One region of the Streptomyces sp. NPDC020299 genome, then DNA from elsewhere that is predicted to be linked to it. Evidence: riboswitches for the same ligand, from Rfam matches in the RefSeq annotation. Region 1 holds a riboswitch; each other region holds the start of a gene.

Region 1 (10,241 bases):
CCCCTCGGGCGGCCTTCGCGAAGTCTTGCGTACGCGCAGTCAGTGGGCCGCCGGATGAGCGGTCCACCACCAGTTCTGGTGGGAGTTCTGGTTCGAGTGCGCGAGCATGCCGGAACCATACCGCACCACCCGGCCGTCCGTAGGGTGATCGCGCCGTCTCACTTTTCGAGCTGGAGAAAAATCCTTCGACACGACCCCGTAGTGTTTACGAGGTGACCGTGAACGCTAAGACCAGCCCGAGTGCTGGCAACACCTGGCGAGACCTGCCCGCGGCGCAGCAGCCCGAGTACCCCGACACCGAGGCTCTGCGCGCAGTGATCGCGGACCTCGAGTCGTATCCGCCGCTCGTCTTCGCGGGCGAGTGCGACCAGCTGCGCGCCCGGATGGCGGCCGTCGCCAAGGGAGAGGCGTTCCTCCTCCAGGGCGGCGACTGCGCCGAGGCCTTCGACGCGGTGTCCGCCGACCACATCCGCAACAAGCTCAAGACGCTGCTCCAGATGGGCGCCGTCCTGACGTACGCCGCGTCCGTGCCCGTGGTGAAGGTCGGCCGTATCGCCGGCCAGTACTCCAAGCCGCGCTCCAAGCCGACCGAGACCCGCGACGGCGTGACGCTCCCGACCTACCGGGGCGACTCCGTCAACGGCTTCGACTTCGACGAGGCCTCCCGCGTCCCCGACCCGGAGCGGCTGAAGCGGATGTACCACGCGTCCGCCTCCACCCTGAACCTGGTGCGTGCCTTCACCACCGGCGGCTACGCCGACCTGCGCCAGGTGCACGCCTGGAACCAGGACTTCGTGAAGTCGTCCCCGTCCGGCCAGCGCTACGAGCAGCTGGCCCGCGAGATCGACAACGCGCTGAACTTCATGCGGGCCTGCGGCACCGACCCGGAGGAGTTCAAGACCGTCGAGTTCTTCTCCTCGCACGAGGCGCTGCTGCTGGACTACGAGTCGGCCCTCACCCGGGTCGACTCCCGCACCGGTCAGCTGTACGACGTCTCCGGGCACATGGTGTGGATCGGTGAGCGCACCCGCCAGCTGGACGGCGCGCACATCGAGTTCGCCTCGAAGATCCGCAACCCGATCGGCATCAAGCTCGGTCCGACGACGACGGCCGAGGAGGCGCTCCAGTACATCGAGCGCCTCGACCCGGACCGCGAGCCGGGCCGCCTCACCTTCATCGTCCGCATGGGCGCCGACAAGATCCGCGACCATCTGCCGCAGCTCGTCGAGAAGGTCACGGCGTCCGGCGCGACGGTGGCCTGGGTGACCGACCCGATGCACGGCAACACCTTCGAGGCGGCCTCCGGGCACAAGACCCGCCGCTTCGACGACGTGCTCGACGAGGTCAAGGGCTTCTTCGAGGTGCACAAGGGCCTCGGCACCCACCCGGGCGGCATCCACGTCGAGCTCACCGGTGACGATGTCACCGAGTGCGTGGGCGGCGGCGACGAGATCTTCGTCGACGATCTGCACCAGCGCTACGAGACGGCCTGCGACCCGCGTCTGAACCGCAGCCAGTCCCTGGACCTGGCGTTCCTCGTCGCGGAGATGTACCGCGACCAGTAGTCCTGGTGGTTCTCGATGGGGCGCGGATCACACACGATCCGCGCCCCTCTCCACTTTTGCGGGTACGGGCGGCCGGGTAAGGTTAGGTTTGCCTCACCGAAGAAAGCGGGATGGCAGTAAGACCAGTGATCCCGTCGGGAGGTGAATCCGCGTGTTCGTCTGCAGCTGCTTCGGCGTCACCGAGGCGCAGGTGAAGAAGCATGCGGAGGACGGCGCCTGCACCCCCCGGCAGATAGCCTCGGCCTGCAAGGCCGGCACGGACTGCGGCTCGTGCGTCCGCCGGATCCAGGCCATTCTCGGCCGCGGCGCCTGCCCGCGCCGGGAGCCGGCCGACGAGGGCCGGCCGGTACTGGCGGACCTCCCGGACGCCGCCTGACTCTCCGCCCTGGCTCTCCGCGCTAGCTCTCCGGCTGTTCGATCAGCTGGGCGATGTAGAGCGCCTCGCCGAGCTTCTCCAGCAGCTCCAGCTGGGTGTCGAGGTAGTCGATGTGGTGCTCCTCGTCGGCGAGGATGTCCTCGAAGATGTTCGCGGACGTGATGTCGCCCTTCTCGCGCATCACCTTGATGCCCCGCTTGAGCCGGTCGATCGCCTCCACCTCGATCTGCCTGTCCGCCTCGAACATCTCCTTGACCGTCTGCCCGACGCGCACATGGAACAGGCGCTGGTAGTTCGGCAGCCCCTCCAGGAACAGGATCCGGTCGGTGAGCACCTCGGCGTGCTTCATCTCGTCGAACGACTCGTGCCGGGTGTACTTCGCGAGCTTCGTCCAGCCGAAGTTCTCCTGCATCTTCGCGTGCAGGAAGTACTGGTTGATCGCCGTGAGCTCGCCGGTGAGCTGCTCGTTGAGGAACTCGATGACCTCGGGATCGCCCTGCATCGCAGCGGCTCCTTCCACATGGGGAACAAGGGAGGTTGCGGCGGCATGATTGCATCGGTGTTGATGATCGTCCAGTAAGTGCGCACTTAGTAAGTAAATGGATGCTTGGCGCTGCTTGCCCCGTTTTCGCGCCTCCCTGGTCATGTGCACTGCCCGGGGTCTGTCAGGATGGAGACATGGGTCAGCCGGAGGAGCGCGAGTCTGGAGAATCGGGAGAGGCCGTAGGGCCCGGGCTTCCGCCGGGGCAGCGACTCCAGCGCGGCTGGCCGGTCACGCACTACGGGCCCGTGCCCAAGTTCCGGCCCGAGCGCTGGGAGTTCCGGGTCTTCGGCGCCACCGCCGACGGTGCGAAGCACTGCTGGACCCACGAGGAGTTCACGGCGCTGCCGTACACCACCGTCGTGGCCGATCTGCACTGCGTCACCAAGTTCAGCATGCTCGGCGCCGAATGGGGTGGCATCCCGGCCCGGACGATCCTTCAGGCCGCCCCGCCCGCGCCGGACGTCACCCATGTGATGGTCTGGGCGGAGTACGGGTTCAGCTCCAACCTCCGCCTGCCGGACTTCGCCTCCGAGCGCACGCTCTTCGCCACCCACAAGGACGGCGAACTCCTCACCGCCGAGCACGGCTTCCCGCTCCGCCTCGTCGTCCCCCACCTGTACGCCTGGAAGGGCCCCAAGTGGGTCCGCGGCATCGAGTACATGACCACCGACCGCCGCGGCTTCTGGGAGGAGCGCGGCTACCACAACATCGGCGACCCCTGGAAAGAGCAGCGGTACTCCTACCAGGAGGGCCCGGGGGACGGGCCGGAACTCTGACCGGCGCTCCCGCCGTCAGCCGTCCCTGAGCTTCTTCAGGCGCTCCACGTCGGCCGCGTGGCCCTCCTTGCCGCCGGGCGTCTCGATGATCAGGGGGACGCCCGCGGTCGCCGGGTGGGTCATCAGGGCGCGGAAGGGGTCCTCGCCGATGTGGCCGGCGCCGATGTTCTCGTGGCGGTCCTTGTGGGCGCCCACCACGTCCTTGGAGTCGTTGGCGTGGATCAGCTTCAGCCGGCCCTCGCCGACCGTGTCCACCAGCAGGTCCAGCGTCTGGTGCATGCCGCTCGGCCCGGTCAGGTCGTGCCCGGCGGCGAAGATGTGGCAGGTGTCCAGGCACACGCCCAGCTTCGGGTGGGCGTCCAGGGCCTCGAAGTACGGCCCGAAGTCCCAGGTGCGGGAGCAGAGCGAGGCACCCTGTCCGGCCGTGGACTCCAGCAGCAGATACGGATCGTCGTCGTGGGTGAGGTCGTCCAGCAGCGGCAGCAGATGCGCCCGCACCTGCTTCAGCGCCACCGACCGGTCCCGGCCGCCGGTCGCGCTCCCCGTGTGCACCACCACGCCGAGCGCGCCGATCTCCCGCCCCCGCCGCAGCGAGTGCCGCAGGGACTCCACCGACCGCTCCACGGTCGCCTCGGTGTGCGAGCCGAAGTTGATCAGATACGGCGCGTGAACGTAGGCCGGGATCGCCCCCTCCTCGCAGGCCTCGCGGAACGCCTCGTCCTGCCGGGGGTTCCCGGCGGGCGTGGCCCAGCCGCGCGGGTTGGCCACGAAGACCTGCACGGTCTCGGCCTTCAGATCACGGGCGTACGACAGCCCGACCGAGTGCAGGCCGCCGGCCACGGGCACGTGACCGCCCACGGGATTGCGGGCGGGAACGGGGGCGGGGGCCGGGTCGGGGCCGGGGGCGGCGGAGCCGGAGTGCTGCGGTGTCACCCCTTCAGGGTGTCATGGCCCGGGCCGCCCCCCGTCACCGGATGGTGATCGTGATCGTCGACCCCTTGGGCGCCTTCTCGCCGCCGTCCACGGACTGCTTCTTCACGGTGTCGCCGAACAGCCCGAGCAGCCCGCGGTCCTCGTCGACCTGGAAGCCGGCGGCCTCCAGCTGCTGGTGCGCGTCGTCCACGCTGTCGCCCACCACGTCCGGCACCTCGACCATGACCGGGCCCTTGGACACGGTCAGCGTCACCGTGTCGCCCTCCGCGGCCCGGCCGTCGCCCGCCGGGGTCTGCCGGGCGACCTTGCCCTTGTCGTACTCGGAGTTGACCTGCTGCGCGGACACCTTCACCTTCAGCCCGGCGCCCTGGAGCTCCTGCTTCGCGCTGTCCAGGTCGTCGCCGGTGACGTCCGGCACGTCGATCGGGCTGCCCTTGCTGACGGTCAGCGCGATCGCCGAACCCGCGTGCCGCACGGTGCCGGCGTCGGGGGCCGTGCGGATCACGGAACCGTTCGGCACGTCCTCGCTGAACTCCCGGGTGACCATGCCCGGCGCCAGTCCCACCGCCTTCAGCCGCTCCCGTGCCTCGGCCAGCTTCCGGCCCGACAGGTCCGGCACCTTCACGGTCTTCGGGCCGTCGGAGATCGTCAGCGTCACCGAGTCGTTGCTGCGGATGCGGGCGCCGGTCGCCGGGTCGCTGCTGATCACCGTGCCCTTCGCCACGGTGTCGTTGTAGGCGTGCTTGACCTGCTTGACCTTGAGCCCGGCCTTCTCCAGCCGCGCCTCGGCCTGCGCCTCGGTCTTCGTCACCAGCGGGGGGACCCGCGTGAACTGGCCGGAGTTGATGTACCAGATCCCCGCACCGACCCCGAAGACCAGCAGCACGGCCGCGACGACCGTGACGAGCCCGCGCCTCGGCCGCCCCGGCCGGCGCCCGGGCGGTTCGGCCGGCGGGGCCTGGAGCAGGCTGGTCCGGTTCAGGACCGCCCCCGGCTCGTCCGCCTCGTTGACCGGCAGCGGGCGAGATGGGGGTCCCCCCGCGCGAGCGGAGCCGAGCGTGGGGGACGTCAACGCGCGCGGGATCACACTCGTCCGGTCCTCGGCGTTGTCGTGCGGGCCGGAGATCGCCTGCGGCGGCACCACGTCCAGCCGCTCCTCACCGACCTGCGCGCGGGCCTCCCGCACCTGGGAGAGAAGGGCCACGGCGTCCTGCGGCCTGAGCTCGGGGGAGCGGGCGGTGGCGGCGGCGACCAGCTCGTCCAGTTCGTACGCCAGTCCCGGCACGGCGGCCGAGGGCGGCGGCACGTCCTCGTGGATGTGCTTGTAGAGGATCTGGGCCGGGGTGTCCCCGGCGTGCGGCTTGCCGCCGGTCAGCATCTCGTAGAGCACGACACCGCACGCGTACACGTCGACACGCGGATCCGCCGTCCCGTGCTCGACCTGCTCGGGCGCCAGGTACGACACCGTCCCGAGCACGGCGCCGGTCGTGCTGGTCACCGTGTCCACGGACCGCACGAGCCCGAAGTCGGCCACCTTGACCCGCCCGTCGTCCCCTATCAGGACGTTCTCCGGCTTCATGTCCCGGTGCACGAACCCGGCCCGGTGCGCGGCACCCAGCGCGGCCAGCACCGGCTCCAGGATGTCCAGCGCGGCCCGCGGCTGCAGCGCGCCCCGCTCCCGCAGCACGTCCCGCAGGGTGCACCCGGCGATGTACTCCATGGCCAGATACACGTACGACCCGTCGGCCCCCTGGTCGAACACCTGTACGACATTGGGGTGGGCGAGCCGGGCCACCGACTTCGCCTCCCGGATGAACCGCTCCACGAACGATCCGTCGGCCGCGAGCGTCGGGTGCATCACCTTGAGCGCGAGGACCCGGTCGAGCCGGGTGTCCAGCGCCCGGTAGACCGTGGCCATCCCGCCGACCGCGATCCGCGCGTCCACGCGGTAACGGCCGTCGAGCACCTGCCCGACGAGAGGGTCCTGAAGGGTCATATCCACGCAGGTGAGTCTACGAGCCAGGACCGACACCCCCACGGTTTCGGCCAGAACAGCACCCCGACTGCAGCCGACCTGTGACGCTTCCCACGACCGGAAGGCCGCCAACGGCGCCTGACCCCCACAGGAAACGTCCACCTGTCAACCAACTGGAAACGGGTGGTGCGTGGGTGGGAGACAAGAACGGGACTACAGCAAGGCCGCACTAGAAAGCGGGCCGCTCAGGATCAAGCACAGCCAAGCCCTCCGCAGGAGAGGACGCCGAGGCGAAGTGCCGCCGGGGAATCCGCCCCGCCCGCCGCGCCAGCCGCCCCGCCTCCACCGCGCGCCGCATCGCCTCCGCCATCAGAACCGGCTCCTGCGCCCGCGTGACCGCCGAGGCCAGCATCACCCCCGCACACCCCAGCTCCATCGCCAGCGCCACGTCCGACGCCGTACCGGCCCCCGCGTCCAGGATCACCGGCACGCGCGCGTGCTCGACGATCAGCTGGAAGTTGTGCGGATTGCGGATGCCCAGCCCGGACCCGATCGGCGACCCCAGCGGCATGATCGCCGCACACCCGGCGTCCTCCAGCTTCCGCGCCAGCACGGGATCGTCATTGGTGTACGGCAGCACCGTGAACCCGTCGTCGACCAGCGTCTCCGCCGCCTCCAGTGTCTCGATCGGATCCGGCAGCAGCGTGCGCTCGTCCGCGATGACCTCAAGCTTCACCAGGTCGGTCCCCAGTGCCTCGCGTGCCAGCCGGGCGGTGAGCACGGCCTCCCCGGCGGTGAAGCATCCCGCGGTGTTCGGCAGCACCCGGATGCCGAGCCGTTCCAGCACGGACAGCACCGAGCCGTGCACGCCGGGGTCCACCCGACGCATCGCCACGGTCGTCAGCTCCGTGCCGGAGGCGACCAGCGCCCGGTCCAGCACGTCGAGGCTGGGCGCACCGCCCGTACCCATGATCAGGCGGGACGTGAAGGACGTACCGCCGAGGACGAAGGGGTCGTCGGCCATGGTCAGCCTCCCTGGACGGCGGTGAGGACTTCGACGCGGTCCCCCTCGGCCAGGGCCGTGGACGGCCACTGCGCGCGCGGGACGACGGTTTCGTTGAGCGCGGCGGCCACACCGCGCGGCGCCGCGGTGAGGGACTTCACGAGGGTGTCGAGAGCGGTGCCCGGGGCGACCTCCCGGCGCTCTCCGTTGACGGAAATGGTGAGCGGGTTGTTCATACGGGCAGCTCCGTGCGGGCCTCGCTGAAGCGCTTGAGGGTGAACGGCCGGGCTTCCTCGGGCAGTTCGCCGGTGGTCAGGGCGTGCGCCAGGGCGTCCCCGGTGACCGGCGTGAGCAGCACACCGTTGCGGTAGTGCCCGGTGGCCAGCAGCAGCCCGTCCAGACCGGTCGGGCCGAGCAGCGGCGCGTTGTCGGGGGAGCCGGGGCGCAGTCCGGCCCGGGTCTCGGTGAGCGGCAGCTCGGTGATGCCGGGCACCAGCTCGTGCGCGTCGCGCAGCAGCTGGTACACCCCGCCCGCGGTCACCGTCGTGTCCCAGCCCAGTTCCTCGCTGGTGGCCCCGACGACCAGCTCGCCGTTCTCCCGGGGCACCAGATAGACGTGACTGCCGCGCACCACGGCCCGTACGGTCCGGTTGAGGAACGGCGCGTACCGCTCCGGCACGGTCAGCCGCACTACCTGCCCCTTCACCGGCCGCACCGGCGGCAGCAGGTCCTCGGGCAGGCCCGCGAGCCGCCCGCTCAGGCTCCCGCCCGCCAGCACCACCTGGCCCGCGCGCAGCTCACCGCCGTCCGAGGCGGTGACGCCGGCCGCCCGGTCCCGTACGACGTCGAAGCGCTCGGCCCACACCCGGTGGAAGACCACACCGGCCCGCTCGCACGCGGCGAGCAGCGCGGCCGCCAGGCGGCGCGGGTCGATCTGGTGGTCGCCGTCCACCCGCAGACCCCCGCGCACGCCCGGCGCGAGCAGCGGCTCGAGGCGCCGGCACTCCCGCCCCGACAGCCACTCCGACTCCAGGCCGGAGCGGTGCTGAAGGGCGTGCAGTTCGCGCAGGTGGGCGCGGTCGTCGGCGTCCAGCGCGACGGCGAGCGTGCCGCATCTGCGGTAGCCGAGGTCCAGGCCGGTGAGCTCGGTCAGCTCGGCCGCGAAGTCCGGATAGCGGCGGGCCGACGCCAGGTTCAGGCCGAGCAGCGTCTGCTCGCCGTGGTGCAGTTCCGTGACGGCGGCCAGCATCCCGGCCGCCACCTGGGCGGCCCCGCCGCCCGGCGCCGGGTCCACCACGGCCGTGGCCAGGCCGCGCTGCGCGGCCCGCCAGGCGGTGACCAGGCCGATGATTCCGCCCCCGATGACGAGGACGTCGGACGTACGTGACGACATGGGCGTCCAGCCCCTCCCTTCGCCGGCATGACCCGGATCAGGTTCGTACGGTCGGAGGCCGCCAGCCTCCCTCTCAGCCCGGTGCGTCCGGGCTCCCGCGAGTGCTTGTACCGTACCCCCCGTAGCACGTGACGTGTAAGGAGGCCTCCGCCGATGGCCCGCTCGCTCGACGGTCTGATCCTCGCCCCCGTCGCGGACCAGGCGCCGGGGCAGGTGGGTACGCGCACCCGGTTCGCGTACCACGAGAAGGACGGCGAGATCTGGGCCGAGTACGCGGGCGGCGATGTCGTACGCGGGTGTCTGGTGGGCACCCGGGAGGGAGACCGGCTGGACTTCCGGTACGTGCAGCTGAAGCGGGACGGGACGACCTCCTCGGGGCACTGCGCGTCCACCGTCGTCGAGCTGCCCGACGGCCGGGTGCGGCTGAAGGAGACCTGGGAGTGGGAATCGCAGTCCGGAGCGGGTACGAGCGTTGTGGAACAGATCACTGAGCACGCCCCCTGACTGACGAAGAGTCAGTTGACTATGGTGATCGAGTGAGCGAGCAGACGCGGGAACAGGGCACGTCACAGGCGCGGCGCGTGGTCGTCGTCGGCGCGGGCATGGCCGGGGTGCAGACCGCCGTCGCCCTGCGCGAACAAGGCTTCCGGGACACCGTGACACTGATCGGCGCCGAACCCCACCAACCGTACGACCGGCCCCCGTTGTCCAAGGCCGTGCTGCTCGGCAAGGCCGAGGGCTCCGCCTTCGACGTCGACTTCGAGGCGCTCGGCATCGAACTCCTGCTCGGCCGCGAGGCGCTGGGCGTGCGCCCGGACGACCACGAGGTCGACACCGAGGCCGGGCCCGTGCCGTACGACGTCCTGGTCCTGGCCGCCGGCGCCGAACCGGTGCGGCTGCCCGGCACGGAGGGCGTCCCCGGCGTGCACCTGCTCCGCACCCTCGACGACGCCGAACGGCTGCGGCCGGTACTGGCCCGGCAGCACGACATCGTGGTCGTCGGCGCGGGCTGGATCGGCGCCGAGTTCGCCACGGCGGCCCGCGAGGCGGGCTGTGCGGTGACGGTCGTGGAGGCGGCGGACCGCCCCCTCGCCGGCGCGCTCCCGGCCGAGGTGGCCGCGCCGATGGTGCCCTGGTACGCCGACAGCGGCGCCGTGTTGCGCACCCACGCGCGCGTGGAGCGCGTCGAGCCGGGCGCGGTGGTGCTCGACGACGGCTCGCGGGTGGCCGCGGGCGCCGTCGTCGTCGGCATCGGCGCCCGCCCCGCCACGGCGTGGCTGGCCGGCTCCGGCATCGAACTCGGCGCGCACGGCGAGGTGGTGGCCGACGAGCACCTGCGGACCTGCGCCCCGGACGTGTACGCGGTCGGCGACTGCGCCTCCTTCCCCTCCCGGCGGTACGGGGAGCGGCTGCTCGTCCACCACTGGGACAACGCCCTCCAGGGCCCGCGCACGGTCGCCGCCAACATCATCGGCGAGACCCCCGCGGCCTACGACCCCGTGCCGTACTTCTGGTCCGAGCAGTTCGGCCGCTTCGTCCAGTACGCCGGTCACCACGGCGCGGCCGACCGCACCCTCTGGCGCGGCGACCCGGCCGGTCCCGCCTGGACGGTCTGCTGGCTGAAGGAGGACCGGCTGGTGGCCCTGCTCGCCGTGGGACGCCCGAGGGACCTGGCA
Region 2 (10,241 bases), on a different contig from region 1:
CGCCCGCGGCTACGCCCTCGTGATCCTGCCCGCGACCTCCCGCCACGACGTGTGGTCGAACGTCGCCCTGGACGGCACGGTCGTCATCGACCCCTCCGACCAGGATCCCGTGGTCAGCGAGCTGGTCCGGCAGGGCCTGCCGGTCGTCTCGGACGGCCGCCCCGCCGGGTCCCTCCCGGTCACCGCCTGGGTCGACAACGACCACGAGGCCGCGGTCCTCGGCATCCTGGATCACCTCGCCGCCGCCGGGGCCCGCAGGATCGGCCTGCTCACCGGAACGACCACGGACACCTACACCCACCTGTCCACCACCGCGTACCTGAACTGGTGCGAGCGGGTCGGCCAGGACCCGGTGTACGAGGCCTACCCGGCGCACGACCCCTGCGCCGGCGCCGTCGCCGCCGACCGGCTGCTCGCCCGGCCGGACCGGCCGGACGCCGTCTACGGCCTGTTCGACCCGAACGGCACCGACCTGCTGGCCGCCGCCCGCCGCTACGGCCTGCGCGTCCCGGACGACCTGCTCCTGGTCTGCTGCAGCGAGTCCACCGTGTACGCCAACACCGAGCCGCCCATCACCACGCTCTCCCTCAAGCCCCGCCGCATCGGCACGGCCGTGGTTCAGCTGCTCATCGACGCCATCGAAGGCGTGGAGTCGGACCACCCGGTGGAGCAGGTGATACCGACGGAGCTGATCGTGCGCACCTCCTCCCAGCGCCGGCCGCCCCGTACGACCATCAGCCCGCCGCGCGCGCCGGAGAGGAGCTGACGGCCGGTCCCGGCGCCGCGACCAAGGGGAGTGCCCGGAGACTCGCCGGCGAGGCCCGAGGGGGGACCACAGGCGGCCGGCACCGGGATCAGCAGTCGGTCGAACCCCTGCCCAAACGGGGCGAAAGCCGCGGTGAACTGGCGTCTTGCTCCGATTCACCACCCCTGGGTCATCACACGGCGCGATCCGCATTCCTATGATGGGCCCACGACACCGCGGGCCGCTGCGACCAGGCAGTCCGATGCGGTGCAGATGCGGCGCGATGGTGGAGGGGTCTGATGACTCAGGGGGCCGGTCAGGGACCCGAGGTGGAGCGGACGGCGACGTTGCGCGACTTCCGGGTGCCCGCGTACGTCAACGAGACCGGTCCGTACGTGCGCAGCACCCACCCCGGTGACACCGCGCCCGCCGTCGAGGAGGCGTATCCCGAGGGGTACACGCCCACCGAGCGCGACCTGCCCGTCATCCACCGTGGCGACACCGTCCAGGTGACCGTCGAACCGGGACCCGCACCGGCCGCCCAGCCCAACACCGGCCCGGGCCCGCTGTACGTCGTCGGCGACGTGCACGGCTATATCGACGAGCTGGTCGCCGCCCTCCAGGAGAAGGGCCTGATCGACGCCGTCGGCCAGTGGTGCGCGGGCACCGCCCGGCTGTGGTTCCTCGGTGACTTCACCGACCGCGGCCCGGACGGCATCGGCGTCATCGACCTGGTCATGCGGCTGTCCGCCGAGGCCGCCGCGGCCGGCGGCTACTGCAAGGCGCTCATGGGCAACCACGAGCTGCTGCTGCTCGGCGCCAAGCGGTTCGGCGACACCCCCGTCAACTCCGGCGCCGGCACCGCCACCTTCCAGGCGGCCTGGCTGCTCAACGGCGGCCAGAAGACCGACATGGACCGTCTCCAGGACCACCACCTGCAGTGGATGGCCCGCCTGGACGCCGTCGAGGAGGTCGACGGCTACCTGCTCGTCCACTCCGACACCACCGCCTACCTCGACTACGGCGACTCCATCGAAGCGGTCAACGACACCGTCCGCGAGACCATCACGCGCAACGACGCGGACGAAGTCTGGGACCTGTTCCGCAAGTTCACCAAGCGCTTCTCCTTCCGCGAGGGCGGCGCCGAAGCGGTGCGCTCCCTCCTCGATACGTACGGCGGCACCCGCATCGTTCACGGCCACAGCCCCATCCCCTACCTGCTGGGCGAGGCCGGCTCCGAGGAAGAGGACGAGGACACCGGTCCCGTGGTCGAGGGACCCCACGTCTACGCGGACGGGCTGGCCATCGCGATGGACGGCGGAGTGACCATGGCCGGAAAGCTGCTGGTCCAACAACTTCCGCTAGGTGGCTGAGCGTTCGCCGGGCAGGCGTTCCCCCGGCGGCGTTCGTGCAGGCCGGCACCCAATTTCCGGCAACCCCCTGTCACCACGCGCCGTGACGGCTCTACCATCGGCTTATCCGTAGCAGGCTCCCCTCCGTTTCTGCCCGACGGCTCGTCGACGTGCGAGCCCCAAGCCCTACGGAGCATCGGGGGATGCACATGAACAGCGTTCCGCAGCACCTGCTGAACGAGGACCGCCAGGAATACGAGCGGATCCTCGATGAGGCGCTGCGCTCCGCACCACACCGCCCGGAACTGGTCGCTGTAGGACAGCGGCTCAACCCCGAACAACTGCGCACCATGGCGCTCAACGCCACCGCACTCATCACGGCGGCCGCGGCGACCGAGTACCAGTACTACGTAAAGGTCCGCGAGGAACTGCGCCGGCCGGCGCCGCCCACTCCGTCCTCCGTCCCCCTGGCCAAGTCCGCGGAGCCGGGCACGGGTCCGATGGGGCTCGCCACCACCCTCGGCGAGGCCGCCGAGACCGCCGGCGCGGGCGCCGTCGCCATCGTCGCGGTCCTCGCTCCCGTGCTCGCCGGTACCGCCGCGGCGATCTTCCTCCTCGTCGGCTACATCCTGAAGATGCTGGACCCGGCTCCGGCCTTCGCCCAGACGATGATCACCACTGGCTGGGTGTTCGGCGCCATGACGGCTGCCGCGATCCTGGTCGCCGCCGTCGGCCTGCTCCTCACCGCCCTGCGCAACAACCCCTCGCTCGACGACGGACTCCACGGGGAGGCGACCGAGGAAGTGACCCGGGCCAGGGAGGCCTGGCACGAGGCCCTGCTGGAGCGCGGCATCCTGCCCTTCCTCCAGGAGGCGCTCGCCGCCCCCGGCACCAGCTCCCTGCACCACATGACCCCGCCGTCGCCGACCGGGCGCATGCCCCGGCTCGGCTACGACCGACCGGGATTCAGCAGCCCCGACGACGGCACCACTCCGGGCTCTCGCCCGAGCTTCAGCAGCCCGGACTACACGAGCCCGGACTTCGGTGGCCCGGAGCACCAGCCGGAATGACCCCTGGCTTGCGCCCCCGGCGGGGGCGCAAGCCGGAGACGGGGCACGCCTGCGCACTACAGACGTCTGAGGACCTGCGCCTCCACTCGTTCGACGCTCGTACGGCTGAACACATGCACGAGACTGAGATGGAACAGGGCGGGTGCCAGAGGCGCCCACCGGTGGACGCGGTCCTCCCGCAGCATGTACCTCACCACCGACGCGGGGCGGAAAGGAACGTAGTCGATCGTCTCGTGCTCCCACCGGTCCGCGACACCCCGGCTCATCCGCGCCTGGAGATCCTCGCTGCGCAGCTCCTTCAGCCGGGCGTAGAAGTGACCGCTCCAGTGGCGCTTGTTCGTGTCCAGTACGAACGCCAGGAGCTCCAACGAGTACTCATGGGGCTCCAGTGACAGTTCCTCCCGCATGCCTCGGCACGCCACGGCATGCAGATCGGGTGCGCTGCGCCCCGAGGAGTCGATGTGGCGGGAAAGCCCCTCGTTGACAGAGGAGTTCCACACACCCGGAGCCATCCGCACCCGCTCGCTGCGCCGGCTCACCACCAGCATGTCGTCGGCCGTCACCACCGCGACGTTGACGGCGAAGCTGCACTGCAGGAAGGCCGGCGCGGTCAGGGGGCGGTCGGGATCCAGGTAACGGGACCGCGGTGTCGTTCCGTCCGGCAGCCGGCGGTCGAGTTGCTGGGCGGCGAGGAACGTGTAGTAGTCGGTCGGACGCAGTCTCAGATGGACCTCGGGCTTCTCCTCCAGCGCGGTCCGGGAGATGTCGAACGACTCGACCGCGTACCGCGGGCCGTTCCACAGCGGGACGCGTCCCTCGGCTCGCAGGCGTTCGCTCTCCCCGGCGATCTCATCCAGCCAGGGCGCCATGTCATCAGGCAGTTTCACCTCCTCGTCGAGCACATGGACGAAGACCGTCTCGGCAGGAACCGGGGTCTCGCCGTCGCCTTCCACGATCAGGGCGGACGTCTGCAGAGGCCCGAGCGAGAACGTCCGCCAGGCGGGCCCCGACTCCTCCTGGCGCCTCAGACCGCGGATCGCACTCGACGAACGCCTCCGCAGCCAATACCAGCCGTCCTGCAAAGGCTGCTGGAACAGCACCGCACACAACATGCCGAGTACGGCACCCACCACTCCATTGGCAACATCGATCCCGCCCATGCCGGAGACAGTAGTGATCTTGCCGGGCGGCGACCGGCGGCTTGCCCTTTCCGTTACGACGAGCGGCCCTCGGCGGACGGTCCCGGGTCAGCCAGGCTGTGCCGGGAGAGACCGGGCGGTCCGTGCTCCCTGCCGGCTTCAGGCCATCCGGCAGCACGGACCACCCGTCGTCCGGGCTCAGTCCGCGATCGGCAGATACACACGGTTCCCGCTCGCCGCGACCTCCTTCGACTTCTGCGCCGTACCCTCCTCGATGTCGGCCTGAGTTTTGCCGTGTTCACGCCTGATGTCGTGTGAGATCTTCATGCTCGACAACACGAGCCAGGAATCGGAAAGCACCGGGGCAACCGCAGGTTGTGCGCGTCCGGCCTCAGAAGGTTGCCCACTCCGAGCTCGGAAGGCGGTGATAGACGTCGTCGATCCATTCAGAGGCGACAAAGACCGGCCGAGTGAGCACGACATCTCCGACCCTCTGCACGCACATCACCAGACCGAGAGTCTGTGAGCCCGGGTCAGCCCCGGGCATGTAGAAGAGTTCGCAGTACGGTTCTCTCACCTCGGCGCGCTCTATGAGCCACTGCTCCATCTCAGAGGGGACACGTCCGACGAGCGCCTTCCCGTCAGCCAGGACCTGGGGCCCGAGGCGGGCGTCCACCGTAATGCCGGCCAAGCGGACGCCATCCGCGTAGTAAGCGGTCAGGCCCACGTCCGTGAAGCCCTCCAGACCCGTCACGGTGTCTCCCCACGGGATGCTCTTGCGGTAGCCCGCTGCACCCCGGCCAAGGGCACTGGCCACTTCTGCGGGGCGCATTCCGAACATCAGCGGGCCGATGCGCTCGAACGGCTCCAGCGTCCATTGCAACCGCTCGTCGTCGCGCTTCACATCCCATATGCCCATGCCCGTGAGCCCACCTCTTCCTGACGATCGAGCGCTGAAGCAGGCAGCTTACGGTGGATCACAACCCGGCCATACGGCCAAGCGCCGCCCCCGGCTTTCAGCTTTTCTGGGGACGGCGCCTCTACTGGCGTCGGTCAATCCGCTATCGGCAGGTACACCCGGTTCCCCGCCTCAGCGAACTCCTTCGACTTCTGGAGCATCCCCTCGGCTACCTCCTCAGCCGACGCCCCCTCAGCCGCCGCACCACCGAACCGCTCTGTGATGCTTTGACTGATCTTCATGCTGCAGAATTTCGGCCCGCACATGGAGCAGAAGTGGGCCGTCTTGGCGGGCTCGGCCGGGAGCGTCTCGTCGTGGAACTCCCGTGCCGTGTCCGGGTCGAGGGCGAGGTTGAACTGGTCCTCCCACCGGAACTCGAAGCGGGCGTCGGACAGTGCGTCGTCCCATTCCTGGGCACCTGGGTGGCCCTTGGCGAGGTCGGCTGCGTGGGCGGCGATCTTGTAGGTGATGACGCCGGTCTTGACGTCGTCACGGTTGGGCAGGCCCAAGTGCTCCTTGGGCGTGACATAGCAGAGCATCGCCGTGCCCCACCAGGCGATCATCGCGGCACCGATGCCGGAGGTGATGTGGTCGTACGCCGGTGCGACGTCCGTGGTCAGCGGGCCGAGCGTATAGAACGGAGCTTCATCGCAGATCTCCTGCTGAAGGTCGATGTTCTCCTTGATCTTGTGCATCGGGACGTGTCCCGGACCCTCGATCATGGTCTGTACGTTGAAACGCTTGGCGATCCCGTTGAGTTCCCCAAGCGTTCGGAGTTCCGCGAACTGCGCCTCGTCGTTGGCGTCCGCGATCGAGCCCGGCCTGAGACCGTCGCCCAGCGAGTACGTGACGTCGTAGGCGGCGAGGATCTCGCAGAGCTCCTCGAAGTTCTCGTACAGGAACGACTCCTTGTGGTGCGCCAGGCACCAGGCCGCCATGATCGAGCCGCCGCGCGAGACGATGCCGGTCTTGCGGTTCGCGGTCAGCGGCACGTACGCCAGACGCACGCCGGCGTGGACGGTCATGTAGTCCACGCCCTGCTCGGCCTGTTCGACGACCGTGTCCTTGTAGATCTCCCAGGTCAGTTCCTCGGCCTTGCCGTCGACCTTCTCCAGTGCCTGGTAGAGCGGCACCGTTCCGATGGGGACGGGGGAGTTGCGCAGCACCCACTCGCGGGTGGTGTGGATGTTGCGGCCGGTGGACAGGTCCATGACCGTGTCGGCGCCCCAGCGGGTCGCCCAGGTCATCTTCTCGACCTCCTCCTCGATGGAGGAGGTCACCGCCGAGTTGCCGATGTTGGCGTTGACCTTCACCAGGAACCGCTTGCCGATGATCATCGGCTCGATCTCCGGGTGGTTGACGTTGGCGGGCAGCACTGCCCGGCCCGCCGCGATCTCCTCACGGACGACCTCGGGAGAAACGTTCTCCCTCAGCGCCACGAACTCCATCTCGGGTGTGATTTCGCCACGGCGTGCGTAGGCGAGCTGGGTGACCGCCTGGCCGTCCCGGCCCCTGCGCGGCTGGCGGGGCCGTCCGGGGAAGACCGCGTCGAGGTTGCGCAGGCCGCCCCGGGGCGAGGTGTGCTTGATCCCGTCGTCCTCAGGGCGGACGGGACGGCCCGCGTACTCCTCGGTGTCTCCGCGGGCGATGATCCAGTTGTCCCGCAGCGGCGACAGGCCCCTGCGGACGTCGGTCTCGACAAGTGGATCGGTGTACGGGCCGGAGGTGTCGTACAGCGTGACCGACCGGCCGGTGGTGAGGTGCACCTGACGGACCGGCACGCGCAGGTCGGGGCGCGAACCCTCGACATACCCCTTGTGCCAGCCGATGGACTTCCCGGCCTCCCCGTCGCTGGAGAGCTGCGTGGAGGCAGGCGTGCGTGCGTCCTTGTTGGTCATGAGACCTACTCCCTACGCCGGCATTACCCGGTAACAGGTTCGGCGGTCGACGCAGCGGTTTCCGTCTGTCGGTGTTCCACGTGAAACATCGCGAAGACGGAGGTCAGCGCCCTCTCAGCCCGGTGCTCCGAGCTCCCGCGTGTGCAAAGGTGCCTCCACGCTAGCGTCATTTGTGGCGCGGTGAACAGTCCGCCTCTGCCCGTTCTTGCAATGATCGGGCGGTGACCACGACGCAACAGCCTCCGTACCCGCCCCCCGAGCCGCCACACGGGCACGGCCCTGGCGACGGCTCAGAATCCGGCCACGCCGCCGGTGAGGGGCGCGGGGACGGCGGAGAACACGGACAGGGCGGGGGACACGGGCACTCCCACAGTCACAGCCACGGCCCCGCGGCCCCGGTCTCCAAGCATCTGCGCAAGGTCATCGCGGCCATTCTGATCCCGTTCACCGCGGCGGTAGTGGTCGGGCTCGTGGTTCTGTGGCCCGGCGGCGCCCCTCCGCACAAGCGAACGGGCGTCGGCTTCGACCGGCAGACGCAGCAGGCCACAGTCACCAAGGTCGTGGAGGTCAGCTGCAAGTCGGTGTACGCCTCCGGGGGCACCTCGACCGGCGACACCTCCACCGCCGGGGTCAGCTCCGCGCAGCAGGAGGCGAGTGGCACCTGCAAGAAGGCGACGATCCGGGTCGACACCGGCAAGGACAAGGGCCGTACGTTCACGGAGATCGTGCAGCCGGACCAGCCACGACAGCTGCACCAGGGCGAGAAGGTCGTGGCCGCCTACGAGCCCTCGGCGCCGAAGGACCTGCAGTACTCGGTGACCGACGTCAACCGGCGCTTCCCGACGGCACTGCTGGCCGGGATCTTCGCACTCGCCGTCGTGGTCGTCGGGCGGATGCGTGGCGTCATGGCGCTGGTCGCGCTGGCCATCAGTTTCCTGATCCTCAACTTCTTCATCCTGCCCGCGATCCTGCAGGGGTCGAACCCGCTGATCGTGGCGGTGGTCGGCGCCAGTGCCATCATGCTGATCGCGCTCTACATGTGCCACGGCCTGTCGGCCCGTACATCGGTGGCCGTCCTCGGCACGCTGATCTCGCTGTCCCTGATCGGTGTCCTCGGCAAGCTGTTCATCGGCTGGGCCGCCCTCACCGGCAACACGGACGACAGCACCGGTCTGATCCACGGCCTGTATCCGTCGATCGACATGAGCGGTCTGCTGCTCGCCGGTGTCATCATCGGCTCGCTCGGTGTCCTGGACGATGTGACGGTGACACAGACCTCGGCCGTGTGGGAACTGCACGAAGCCAATCCGTCGATGGGCTGGCGGGGGCTGTACCGCGCGGCCATCCGTATCGGCCGTGACCACATCGCATCCGTCGTCAACACGCTCGTGCTGGCCTACGCGGGTGCCGCGCTGCCGCTGCTCCTGCTGTTCTCCATCGCGCAGAGCAGCGTGGGCACGGTCGCCAACAGCGAGCTGGTGGCGGAGGAGATCGTTCGCACGCTGGTGGGTTCGATCGGTCTGGTGGCCTCCGTACCGGTCACCACCGTCCTAGCGGCTCTGGTGGTGGCGGCCGACCGTCCGGGAGCGGCGCCGGCCGCGGCCGGCGTGAGTTCGCCGGCTCCGGCACGCGGTGGACGGGGTCGGCGCCGGAAGCGGTGAGGCTGCGGCAGGAGTTGACGGAAGCAGGCGGAGAAGCGTTACTGCAAGCTCCCCGGTGCCGAGGCGGAGCTCCCCGGGCCCTGCCGTGACGCTTCAGCCGGCGCTCTGCTCCTCGGCCAGGATGCGGTCCAGAGCCTCGTCGAGGTGGGTGTCGAAGTCGGCCAGCGCCCCCTCCTGCCCCAGCGGCACCAGCTTGTCCGTACGGTCGAGGAAGGCCACCAGCGGGGGCGTCGAGGAGCGGAACAGGGCCTGGTCCGCCCCCACCTGAAGCCTGATCAGCACCTCACCCAGCGCCTCGGGGCCTGCGGGCGAGATGCGCACATCGCCGTCGCCGCACGGCCGGCCCACCCCGTCAACCAGCAGCTCGCGCCCGAAGGCCCAGGTCACCGGGGCATCACCAGGCAGGTGGAAGGTCAGCCGCACGGCATAGGGATCACATGTCTCGTACCGCAGTTCCACGGGGATGCGGAAGGAGAGCTCCTCCGACACGAGAAAGCTCATCATGACTTCTGCCTGTACGGACTCGCGCATCGCCCATCCCGTCATAGGACACCGACTGGCCGGTAATGACCCCTTTGACACTGATGAAATCTTGCTGAAAGTACACAGGAGATCACAAGGAGTGAGTTTTCAGATACTGATAGAGACCGCGATCGAGCCCAGGTTCCGGCCGATTTCCGTCTGGAGCCGCTGGACCGCGGGCAGCAGCCGGTCGGACTGATGGGACGGCAGGGAGATGGCCATCGTGGCAGCCGTGGTGCCGACGGTGATCGGGATCGCGGCACAGACCGTGCCCAGCGCGTACTCCTGCCGCTCTGTCACCGGTTCCATCCGCCGGATCCGCTCGAGGCGCCGCAGCAGGGCGTGGTCGTCGCGCACCGTGTACGGCGTGAGGGACTGCGCGGGATAACGGTCGAGGTGGTCCCGGCGGGCCTCCTCGTCCAGTTGGGACAGCAGACACTGACCGATGGCGTGCGCGTGCCCGGTCTCGCGGAAGTCGGCCCACTCCTCGACCGCAGGGTTGCCCGGGGTGTCGGAGACACACATGACCTCGATCTCGCCCTCGCGGTACATGGCGTAGTACACCGGCACACCGAGGGAGTCCCGGCAGTGCGCCAGCGCGTCGGCGACCGTGCTGCGACGTTTCTGCTTCGCTCCGCTGCTGCTCAGCCGTTCGGCCGCCTCACCGAGGAAGAACAGTCCCTTCTCCCGGCGCAGATAACCCTCGTGCACCAGGGTGCGCAGCAGGTGGTACGCCGTGGGGAGGGCGAGCCCGGTCTCGCGGGCCAGTTGCTTGGCGGGGGCTCCGTACTCGTGACCGGCGACGGTCTCCAGCAGGCGCATCGCGCGTTGCACCGATCCGATGAGGGTCGCGGACTGCCGCTGTTCGGGAATCGCCACGGTGTGCGGCCGCCCGG
Region 3 (10,241 bases), on a different contig from region 1:
GGACGAGCACCGTACGGGCGCCCTGGGGCGCTCCCGCGGGCACCGGCAGCTTGCCCCACGGCGTGTCCGCGGCCTCTCCGGCGACCGTCGCCCCGGCCACGTTGTCGAAGCCGAGGAAGCGGGCCACGAACTCGCCGGCCGGCCGCTGCCACACCTCCAGCGGGGTCCCGGACTGGGCGATCCGCCCGTCCCGCATCACCACCACCCGGTCGGCCAGCGCGAACGCCTCGCCCTGGTCGTGCGTCACGGCGAGCACGGTGGTCCCCAACCGGCCGAACAGCTCCCGCAGTTCCACCACCAGCCGCTCCCGCAGCGACCGGTCGAGCTGCCCGAGCGGCTCGTCCAGCATCAGCAGCCGGGGCCGGGGCGCGAGCGCCCGGGCCAGCGCCACCCGCTGCTGCTCACCGCCCGACAGCCCGGCGACCGCCCGGCGCGCGGCGCCCGGCAGGCCCACCAGGTCCAGCAACTCCCCCACCCGGGCCTCCTGCTGAGCCTTCGCCGCCCCCTGCATCCGCAGCCCGAAAGCCACGTTGCCGCCCACGTCCCGCTGCGGGAAGAGCTGGTGGTCCTGGAACATCAGCCCCACCCCGCGCCGGTGCGCGGGCACGCCCTTCTGATCGCGTCCGTCGAGCACCACCCGCCCGGAGTCCAGCGGTTGCAGCCCGGCCACCGCCCTCAGCAGCGTCGACTTGCCGCTGCCGCTCGGCCCGAGCACGCACACGATCTCGTGTTCGGCGACCGACAGGTCCACGGCGTCGAGCACCGCCCGCCCGCCGAAGCGCACGGTCGCGGCCGCAAGGCTCAGCAGCATCAGAACTCCCCCGTCCGGTCGGTGCGCAGCCGCTCCAGGACGAGCAGGGCCACCGCGCACACCACCATCAGAATCGTGGAAAGGGCCATCGCCTGCCCGTAGTTGAGATCGCCGGGCCGGCCGAGGAGGCGCGCCACCGCGACCGGCAGCGTCGGGTTGTCCGGCCGCGCGATGAACACGGTCGCCCCGAACTCCCCCAGCGACACCGCGAAGGCGAACCCGGCCGCGATCAGCAGCGCCCGCCGCACCATCGGCAGGTCGACCTCCCGCCACACCCGCCAGGGCGAGGCCCCGAGCACGGCCGCCGCCTCCCTCAGCCGCCCGTCCACGGCCCGCAGCACGGGCAGCATGGTCCGTACGACGAACGGCACGCCGACCAGCGCCTGCGCGAGCGGCACCAGGATCCAGGACTGCCGGAGGTCCAGCGGCGGCTTGTCGAGCGCGATCAGGAACCCGAAGCCGACGGTCACCGCGGACACGCCGAGCGGCAGCATCAGCAGCGCGTCGAAGCCGCGCACGATCCGGCCCGCGTCCCGGCGGGCGAGCGCGGCGGCGGCCAGACCGCCGACCAGCACCGCGATGCCGGTGGCGGCGACGGCGTACTGCAGGGAGTTGGAGATCGCGTTGATCGGCGCCACCAGGAACATGCCGCCGTCCTCGCTGGTCAGCGCCCGGTAGTAACCGAAGCCGGGCGCGTCCAGCGAGCGCCGCACCAGCACGGCGAGGGGCAGCACCAGCAGTACGGCGACAGTGGCGAGGACGCCGGCCAGCAGCGCCCACTGCCCCGCGCCGCGCGGCCGGCGGGCGGTCACGGAGGCGTCCACCAGCCGCAGCGCGGCCTCCCGGCGCCGTACCGTCCAGGCGTGCACGGCGAGGATCGCGCCGACCGCGGCGAACTGCACGATCGTCAGGACCGCGGCCGTGGAGAGGTCGAAGATCTCGGAGGTCTGCCGGTAGATCTCCACTTCGAGCGTGGAGAACGTGGGCCCGCCGAGGATCTGCACGACGCCGAAGGAGGTGAAGGTGAACAGGAAGACCATCAGCGCGGCGGCGGCCACGGCGGGCGCGAGCGCGGGGAGCGTGACCCTGCGCCAGGCGGTCAGCGGCGAGACGCCGAGCATCCGCGCGGCCTCCTCCTGACGCGGGTCGAGCTGCGCCCACAGCCCGCCGACCGTCCGTACGACGACCGCGTAGTTGAAGAAGACATGGGCGAGCAGGATCGCCCACACCGTGGTGTCCAGCCGTACGCCCCACAGCTCGTCGAGCAGCCCGCCGCGCCCGACCAGCGCGAGGAAGGCGGTGCCGACCACGACGGTCGGCAGCACGAACGGAACCGTGACGACGGCCCGCAGCACCTGCTTGCCGGGAAAGTCCAGGCGGGCGAAGGCGTAGGCGGCGGGCAGCGCGATCAGCAGGGTGAGCGCGGTGGAGGCCAGGGCCTGCCAGGTGGTGAACCACAGCACGTGCCGGATGTCCGGCTGGGTGACGACGTCCGCCATTCGCCCGAACTGCCAGACGCCGTCCACCTTCAGCCCGCGGGCCACGATCGCGGCCACGGGCCAGGCGAAGAACACCGCGAAGAACGCGACGGGCAGGGCCATGAGGCCGAGCCGCGCCGCGGTTCCCCGCCTGAGCGCGGCTACTTCAGTACGAGCGACGTCCATGACTTGACCCACTGGTCGCGGTTGGCGGCGATCTTGCCGGGGGCCATGGTCTCCGGGTCCTTGGCGGCCGGACCGTACTCGGTGAACTCCGCGGGCACCTTCGCGCCCTGGACCACCGGGTAGACGAACATGTTGAGTGGCATGTCCTCCTGGAACTCCTTCGAGACCAGGAAGTCGATGAACGCCTTGCCGCCCTTGGCGTTGCCCGCGTTGCTCAGCAGCCCCGCGAACTCGATCTGCCGGAAGCAGGTGCCGGTCGCCACACCGGTCGGAGCGGTGCTGGGCCGCTTCTTGGCGTAGATCACCTCGGCGGGCGGGGAGGAGGCGTACGACACGACGAGCGGCCGGTCGCCGCCGGCCTTCCTGCCCCCGGACGATCCGGAGAACTCCTGGTCGTAGGCCTGCTCCCAGCCGTCGACGACCTTGACGCCATTGGCCTTCAGCTTCTTCCAGTAGTCCTGCCAACCGCCGTCCCCGTACTTCGCGGCGCTGCCGAGCAGGAAGCCGAGACCGGGCGAGGAGGTGGCGGCGTTCTCGGTGACGAGGAGGTTCTTGTACTCGGGCTTGGCGAGGTCGGCGAAGGACTGCGGCGGGGTCAGCTTGTGCTTGCTGAAGTAGGCCTTGTCGTAGTTGACGCAGATGTCGCCGTAGTCGATGGGCGTGACCCGGTGCCTGCCCTTGTCGAGCTGGTAGGCGGCGCCGACGGTGCCCAGGCCCTTCGCCTCGTACGGCTGGAACAGGCCGTTGTCCAGGGCCCGGGACAGCAGGGTGTTGTCGACACCGAAGAAGACGTCGCCCTGCGGGTTGTCCTTGGTCAGGATGGCCTTGTTGACGGCCTGGCCGGCGTCGCCGTCCTTCAGGACCCTGAGCTTGTACCCGGACTGCTTCTCGAAGTCCTTCTGCACGCTCTTCGACACGGCCCACGAGTCGTGGCTGACGAGGGTGACGGTCTTGGAGTCCGCCGATCCCTTGGCGCCGGACGACCCGCACCCTGCCAGAGCGGGCAGCGCGAGCAGACCGAGCCCGGCGGCAGCGGCCACGAACGTCTTGTTGTGCACTGGATTCCTCCTGGGGTTCCAGGAAGAACGCGGCCCCGCCCGGGACACACCCGGGCGGGGCACAACAGCTTGAGTGATGACCGAACTTCCTACCCAGAATGACCTGGGCGAGGTTCAGAGGGTCTGCGGCCCGATCGCCGCACTCTCAGCGCTGTGGCGCTCCCCTGTCGGAATATGAAGATGTGTTGATGCGGCCAGATTACCGCTCGGTGGCGGCGAGCTGACCACAGGCTCCGTCGATCTCCTGCCCACGGGTGTCCCGGATGGTGACGGGCACACCATGGGCGGCGATGGCCTCCACGAACGCCTTCTCGTCCTCCGGCCGCGAGGCGGTCCACTTGGACCCCGGCGTCGGGTTCAGCGGAATCAGATTGACGTGCACGGGCTTGCCCTTGAGCAGCCGCCCGAGCCGGTCACCGCGCCAGGCCTGGTCGTTGATGTCGCGGATCAGCGCGTACTCGATGGACAGCCGGCGCCCGGACTTCTCGACGTAGTCGAACCCGGCGTCGAGCACCTCGCGCACCTTCCAGCGCGTGTTCACGGGTACGAGGGTGTCGCGCAGCTCGTCGTCGGGCGCGTGCAGCGAGATCGCGAGGCGGCACTTGAAACCCTCGTCGGCGAACCGGTGGATCGCCGGGACGAGCCCGACGGTGGAGACGGTGATGCCGCGCTGCGACAGCCCGAGCCCGTCCGGCTCGGGATCGGTGAGCGCCCGGATGGCACCCACCACGCGCTTGTAGTTGGCGAGCGGCTCGCCCATCCCCATGAAGACGATGTTGGACAGCCGCGCCGGTCCGCCGGGCACCTCTCCGTCCCTGAGCGCCCGCATCCCGTCCACGATCTGATGGACGATCTCGGCGGTGGACAGATTCCGGTCGAGCCCCGCCTGTCCGGTCGCGCAGAACGGGCAGTTCATCCCGCAGCCCGCCTGCGAGCTGATGCACATGGTGACCCGGTCCGGGTACCGCATCAGCACCGACTCGACGAGCGTCCCGTCGAACAGCCGCCACAGCGTCTTGCGGGTGGTCCCCTGGTCGGTCGACAGATGCCGCACCACCGTCATCAGCTCCGGCAGCAGCGCCTCCCGCAGCTTGGCGCGCGAACCGGCGGGGATGTCGGTCCACTGCTCCGGGTCGTGCGCGTACCGCGCGAAGTAGTGCTGCGAGAGCTGCTTGGCACGAAACGGCTTCTCCCCGACCTCGGCCACCGCCTCCTTGCGCTCGGCAGGCGTGAGATCAGCGAGATGCCGCGGCGGCTTCTGGGCTCCGCGGGGGGCGACGAAAGTGAGTTCTCCGGGCTTAGGCATGGCCATACCAGTGTCGCAGATCGACAGGGGTGGCCCGGGACGGGTGGCGGGGCGGTCAGGGACGGCCTGGCCCCAGGGTGTCGCGGAGTTCGGCTATGTCGCGTTCGAGGTCTCGGTACTGGTCGCTGACCTTGCGGTCCTGGGTGGGGATGACCCGGCCCTCGTCCAGGGCGGTGAGCCGGTCACCGAGGGCGGCCAGGGCTGCCTGTCGGCCGAACCAGCCTGGGGTGCCCTGGGTCGCGTCCAGTTCCTTCTGGGCCGCGCGGAAGGCGGCGTGGACTCGCTCGCGCAGGGGGAGCAGGTCCTGGCGGAGGCGTTGGGTCTTCTCCCGCAGTTCCAGCATCGACTCGATGAGGCCGGCGAACGACTCCCCGATCTCCGCCATGCCCTGGGCGTGCGCCACGAGTTCCTCGAGGGCCGGCATGATCTCGTCGAGGTCGTTCTCGTCCTTGCCGACGAGCAGCGCCCGTGTGTCGGCGTACTCCTCGGACATCCGGTCTATGTCCCCGAGGATCCGCGTGGCCACGGCGGTCTGCTGCCGGATGGCGTCGACGGGCGTCCCGTCGCGGTGCCCGAGCAGTGCGGCGATCTCCGCGAGCTCCTGCGCCAGCTGCTCCCGCATCTCCAGCAGTGCCTGGTGCGTCTCGTCGGCGGAGTCGATCGTGGACCTCAGGCTCCCGGCGAGCGCCTCGACCGCCTCGGCCGCCTCCTGCTCTCGCCTGGCACGCCTACGTCCCCACATACGAGCCACCCCTCCCGGACACAAATCACGCTGAAGTGATCATATGTTCGGAAGGGGTGGTTCCGGGATTCTCGGACGCAATCGCCGGTACGGACGGTACGGAAGCGGCGGTCAGCCGGACCCTACGAAGATCACCAGCAGAAGCCATACGACTGGGGCCGTCGGCAGCAGCGAGTCCAAGCGGTCCATGATGCCGCCGTGGCCGGGGAGCAGCGTGCCCATGTCCTTGATGCCCAGGTCGCGCTTGATCATGGACTCGCCGAGGTCGCCGAGGGTGGCGCTGGCCGCGACCGCGAGGCCCAGCAGGAGGCCCTGCCACCAGGCGCCGTCGTCGATCAGGAACTGCATGCACAGCGCGCCCGCGACCATGGCGAACAGCACCGCTCCGAGCAGGCCCTCGCGGGTCTTGCCGGGGCTGATGCGCGGAGCGAGCTTGTGCTTGCCGAAGCGCCAGCCGACGGCGTACGCGCCGGTGTCGCTGACCACCGTCAGGAGGAGGAAGGTCAGCACGCGCCACGGGCCGTCGTCGGCCGTGAGCATCATCGCGACGAACGTGGCCAGGAACGGGACGTAGAAGGCCGCGAAGACGCCCGCCGTGACGTCCTTGAGGTAGCCCTCCGGTGGTTCGGTCATCCGCCAGACCAGTGCCGCCAGCGCGGTCAGCGCCATCGCCACCCAGGCGCCCTCGGCACCCCGGACGTACCCGGCGACGACCATCGCCGCACCGCCGACCGCCAGCGGGACCAGGGGCGCCTTGATGCCCTTGCGCTCCTGCAGCCGGCTGGTCAGCTCCCACAGGCCCACGACGACGGCGACCGCCACGACGCCGACGAACACGGCCTTGACGATGAACAGGGACGCGACGATCACCACGCCGAGCCCGACGCCCACCCCTATGGCCGAGCTCAGGTCCCGGCCCGCACTCTTCTTCTGCGGCGCGGGGGCCGGCTGCGGGGCGTCGGACATGGGCTCCGGATTCTGCGGCGCCGCCGGGTCGGGCGACGTTCGCGGCATGTCATACGGACCGTAGGGCTGGGCCTGCGGTGGCGCGTCGCGGAACAAGGGGCCGCTCAGCCGAGCAGCCCCCCGGTCGTCGTCCTGGTCTCCGCCATGAAGGCCGTGAGGGCCATGAGCGGGTACGTCGGCCACGGCCGGCATGGGGCGGGTCTGCTGCACGTCATGTGCATCGTACGCGGGGCCCGCCGGGGCAGCCCCCCGGACCGGGCCCTGGTCGGTGGGCCCCCAGTACCCGGCCTGCGACCCGGCTTGTGGCGGAGCGCCCCAGGAAGAGTCGTTCATCAGACCTCGAGCAGTTCCGCTTCCTTGTGCTTGAGGAGCTCGTCCACCTGGGCCACGTACTTCGCGGTGGTGTCGTCGAGTTCCTTCTCCGCACGGCGGCCCTCGTCCTCGCCGACCTCGCCGTCCTTGATCAGCTTGTCGATGGCGTCCTTGGCCTTGCGGCGCACCGAGCGGATCGACACCCGGGCATCCTCCGCCTTGCCCTTGGCGACCTTGATGTAGTCGCGGCGGCGCTCCTCGGTGAGCTCGGGGAACACCACGCGGATGATGTTGCCGTCGTTGCTCGGGTTGACGCCCAGGTCGGAGTCGCGGATCGCCTGTTCGATGTTGCGCAGCGCGCTCTTGTCGAACGGGGTCACGACGGCCATGCGCGGCTCCGGCACGGAGAACGAAGCCAGCTGGTTGATCGGCGTCAGCGCGCCGTAGTAGTCGGCCACGATCTTGTTGAACATGGCGGGGTGCGCACGGCCGGTGCGGATCGCGGCGAAGTCCTCCTTGGCGACCACGACGGCCTTCTCCATCTTCTCCTCGGCCTCGAGGAGGGTCTCTTCGATCACCACTTGCTCCTGCGTGTCTTGAGTAGGCCCGGCTGCGGTTCCTTGGCGGTGGCGGCGGCCGGCTGCGTCGCGTCTTGTTCCTGCACGGTTCCCGACCGGCAGGACATTGTCCATCCCCCGGCCAGGTCCCGGGGTGGTCCGGTCAGGCCCGGCTGCCCTGATCACCCACGAGCGTGCCGATCTTCTCACCCTTGACGGCCCGTGCGATATTCCCCTCGGCCAGAAGCTCGAACACGAGGATCGGCAGCTTGTTGTCACGGCAGAGGGTGATCGCCGTGGCGTCGGCGACCTTGAGGTCGCGGGTGATGACCTCGCCGTACCCGAGGGCGTCGAACTTGACGGCGTCGGGGTTGGTCTTGGGGTCGGAGTCGTAGACCCCGTCCACGCCGTTCTTGCCCATGAGCAGCGCCTCGGCGTCGATCTCCAGGGCGCGCTGGGCGGCGGTGGTGTCGGTGGAGAAGTACGGCATGCCCATACCGGCGCCGAAGATGACCACGCGGCCCTTCTCCAGGTGGCGCACGGCGCGCAGCGGGATGTACGGCTCGGCGACCTGGCCCATGGTGATGGCGGTCTGGACCCGGCTGTCGATGCCCTCCTTCTCCAGGAAGTCCTGGAGGGCGAGGCAGTTCATCACGGTGCCGAGCATGCCCATGTAGTCGGAGCGGGCGCGGTCCATGCCGCGCTGCTGGAGTTCGGCGCCGCGGAAGAAGTTGCCGCCGCCGATGACGACCGCGACCTCGGCGCCGTCGCGCACGACGGCCGCGATCTCGCGGGCGATCTTGTGCACCACGTCGGGGTCGACGCCCAGGCCCCCGCCACCGGAGAAGGCCTCTCCGGACAGCTTCAGCAGAAACCGGCCGCGTACTTTGCCGTCGTCGCTCTTCTGGGCCTTGGTGGTCATGGGGATCCCGCCTCTGTTACGTGGTGCACATACGAAGAAGGCCACTGCCGGTTGGGGTCGCTTTTCGCTCCCATGCGCGGCAATGGCCTCCTCGTCAGATCTGCTGCCGTCCGCCACATGCCTGGGTGTGGCGGTGTGCGCGGACGACTGCTGTCGACCCTATCGAGATTTCCCCGAGGATTTCTCCGTGGGTCGCTCGACGATCGCGGTACGGACTCAGATGCCGACCTTGATGCGCGCGAAGCGCTTCAGGGTGACACCGGCCTCGTCCAGAATCTTCTGGACGGACTTCTTGTTGTCCAGCGCATACGGCTGACCGAGCAGCGTGGCGTCCTTGAAGAAGCCGTTCAGGCGACCCTCGACGATCTTGGCGATCGCGGCCTCGGGCTTGCCCTCGGCGCGGGTGGTCTCCTCGGCGATGCGGCGCTCGGACTCGACGACGTCGGCCGGCACGTCCTCCTTGGAGAGGTACTTCGGCGCGAAGGCGGCGATGTGCTGGGCGATGCCCTTGGCGACCTCGGCGTTGGGCTTGTCGAGCTCGACGAGCACACCGATCTGCGGGGGCAGGTCGGGCATCGTGCGGTGCATGTAGGCGGTGACGTAACCGTCGGAGAACTGCGCGAAGCGGTCCAGGACGATCTTCTCGCCGAGGTTGGCGTTGGCCTCGTCCACGAACGCCTGGACGGTCTTGCCGGCCTCGATCTCGGAGGCGAGCAGGGCCTCGAGGTCGGCCGGGGAGGCCTTGGCGACGTGCTCGGCGATCGCCGTGGCGGCGGCCTGGAACTTGTCACCCTTGGCGACGAAGTCCGTCTCGCACTTCAGCTCGACCAGGACGCCGGAGGAGTTGTCGTCGGCGATGATGGAGACCACGGCGCCGTTCTCGGCGGAGCGGCCCTCGCGCTTGGCGACGCCCTTCTGGCCCTTGATACGGAGCGCCTCGACGGCCTTCTCGACGTTGCCCTCGGCCTCGTCCAGCGCCTTCTTGCAGTCCATCATGCCGGCGCCGGTGAGCTCACGGAGCTTCTTGACGTCGGCGGCGGTGTAGTTCGCCATGAGTCTGTGAGTCTTTCTCGAAGTCTTGGGAGATCGGAGATGAGCAGGGTCTGCGGGTCCACATGTAGCCGTGGATCGCGGACACCGTGCCGACCAACGGGTGAACAGCGGGGGCGGACTTTCACCGCGCCGGAGGCGCTGTCGGATGCAGTACCGCCCCCGCCGTCAACACGGTTGTCAGGCCTGCTCGCCCTCGGCGGCCGGGGCCTCGGCGGCGGGAGCCTCGGCAGCGGGGGCCTCAGCGGCCGGGGCCTCGGCAGCAGCCGGAGCCTCAGCGGCGGGGGCCTCGGCAGCAGCCGGAGCCTCAGCGGCGGCCGGGGCCTCCTCGGCCTTCTTCTCACCCTCGAGCAGGTCGCGCTCCCACTCGGCGAGCGGCTCGCCCGCGGCCTTCTCACCCTTGTCACCGGTGGCGACGCGAGAGCGGGAGATGAGGCCCTCGGCGACGGCGTCGGCGATCACACGGGTGAGCAGGGTGACGGAGCGGATCGCGTCGTCGTTGCCCGGGATCTTGTAGTCGACCTCGTCGGGGTCGCAGTTGGTGTCGAGGATCGCGACGACCGGGATGTTCAGCTTCCGGGCCTCACCAACGGCGATGTGCTCCTTCTTGGTGTCCACGATCCAGACGGCGCTGGGCACCTTCTGCATCTCGCGGATACCACCGAGGGTCTTCTCCAGCTTGGCCTTCTCGCGCGAGAGCACGAGAAGCTCCTTCTTGGTCAGACCGGACGCGGCGACGTCCTCGAAGTCGATCTGCTCGAGCTCCTTGAGGCGCTGCAGCCGCTTGTAGACGGTGGAGAAGTTGGTGAGCATGCCGCCCAGCCAGCGCTGGTTGACGAAGGGCATGCCGACG

What was found. A riboswitch is a leader RNA that binds a small molecule or an ion and turns the genes downstream of it on or off. The one in region 1 is predicted to bind thiamine pyrophosphate.
Region 2: another riboswitch for thiamine pyrophosphate. It lies ahead of thiC (phosphomethylpyrimidine synthase ThiC); the one in region 1 lies ahead of thiO (glycine oxidase ThiO).
Region 3: another riboswitch for thiamine pyrophosphate. It lies ahead of ACH45E_RS32640 (thiamine ABC transporter substrate-binding protein); the one in region 1 lies ahead of thiO (glycine oxidase ThiO).

The regions. Positions count from the first base shown of each region.
Region 1 is NZ_JBIRWL010000004.1:238,194-248,434, reverse strand. It holds gene ACH45E_RS12490 (class II 3-deoxy-7-phosphoheptulonate synthase) at 213-1,565, shown strand; gene ACH45E_RS12485 ((2Fe-2S)-binding protein) at 1,717-1,941, shown strand; gene bfr (bacterioferritin) at 1,964-2,443, opposite strand; gene ACH45E_RS12475 (sulfite oxidase-like oxidoreductase) at 2,620-3,261, shown strand; gene ACH45E_RS12470 (deoxyribonuclease IV) at 3,277-4,119, opposite strand; gene pknB (Stk1 family PASTA domain-containing Ser/Thr kinase) at 4,229-6,196, opposite strand; gene ACH45E_RS12460 (thiazole synthase) at 6,399-7,193, opposite strand; gene thiS (sulfur carrier protein ThiS) at 7,196-7,408, opposite strand; gene thiO (glycine oxidase ThiO) at 7,405-8,565, opposite strand; TPP riboswitch at 8,563-8,674, opposite strand; gene ACH45E_RS12445 (hypothetical protein) at 8,719-9,069, shown strand; gene ACH45E_RS12440 (FAD-dependent oxidoreductase) at 9,102-10,241, shown strand, end outside.
Region 2 is NZ_JBIRWL010000003.1:189,051-199,291, forward strand. It holds gene ACH45E_RS08725 (LacI family DNA-binding transcriptional regulator) at 1-766, shown strand, start outside; gene ACH45E_RS08730 (metallophosphoesterase) at 1,045-2,118, shown strand; gene ACH45E_RS08735 (hypothetical protein) at 2,301-3,167, shown strand; gene ACH45E_RS08740 (hypothetical protein) at 3,224-4,327, opposite strand; gene ACH45E_RS08745 (hypothetical protein) at 4,505-4,633, opposite strand; gene ACH45E_RS08750 (hypothetical protein) at 4,698-5,225, opposite strand; gene thiC (phosphomethylpyrimidine synthase ThiC) at 5,360-7,162, opposite strand; TPP riboswitch at 7,155-7,311, opposite strand; gene ACH45E_RS08760 (YibE/F family protein) at 7,384-8,823, shown strand; gene ACH45E_RS08765 (SsgA family sporulation/cell division regulator) at 8,917-9,354, opposite strand; gene ACH45E_RS08770 (IclR family transcriptional regulator C-terminal domain-containing protein) at 9,454-10,179, opposite strand.
Region 3 is NZ_JBIRWL010000015.1:82,854-93,094, reverse strand. It holds partial or broken gene ACH45E_RS32650 (ABC transporter ATP-binding protein) at 1-811, opposite strand, end outside; gene ACH45E_RS32645 (iron ABC transporter permease) at 811-2,412, opposite strand; gene ACH45E_RS32640 (thiamine ABC transporter substrate-binding protein) at 2,451-3,533, opposite strand; TPP riboswitch at 3,602-3,709, opposite strand; gene rlmN (23S rRNA (adenine(2503)-C(2))-methyltransferase RlmN) at 3,733-4,839, opposite strand; gene ACH45E_RS32630 (hypothetical protein) at 4,895-5,581, opposite strand; gene ACH45E_RS32625 (phosphatidate cytidylyltransferase) at 5,693-6,880, opposite strand; gene frr (ribosome recycling factor) at 6,880-7,437, opposite strand; gene pyrH (UMP kinase) at 7,580-8,338, opposite strand; gene tsf (translation elongation factor Ts) at 8,555-9,391, opposite strand; gene rpsB (30S ribosomal protein S2) at 9,569-10,241, opposite strand, start outside.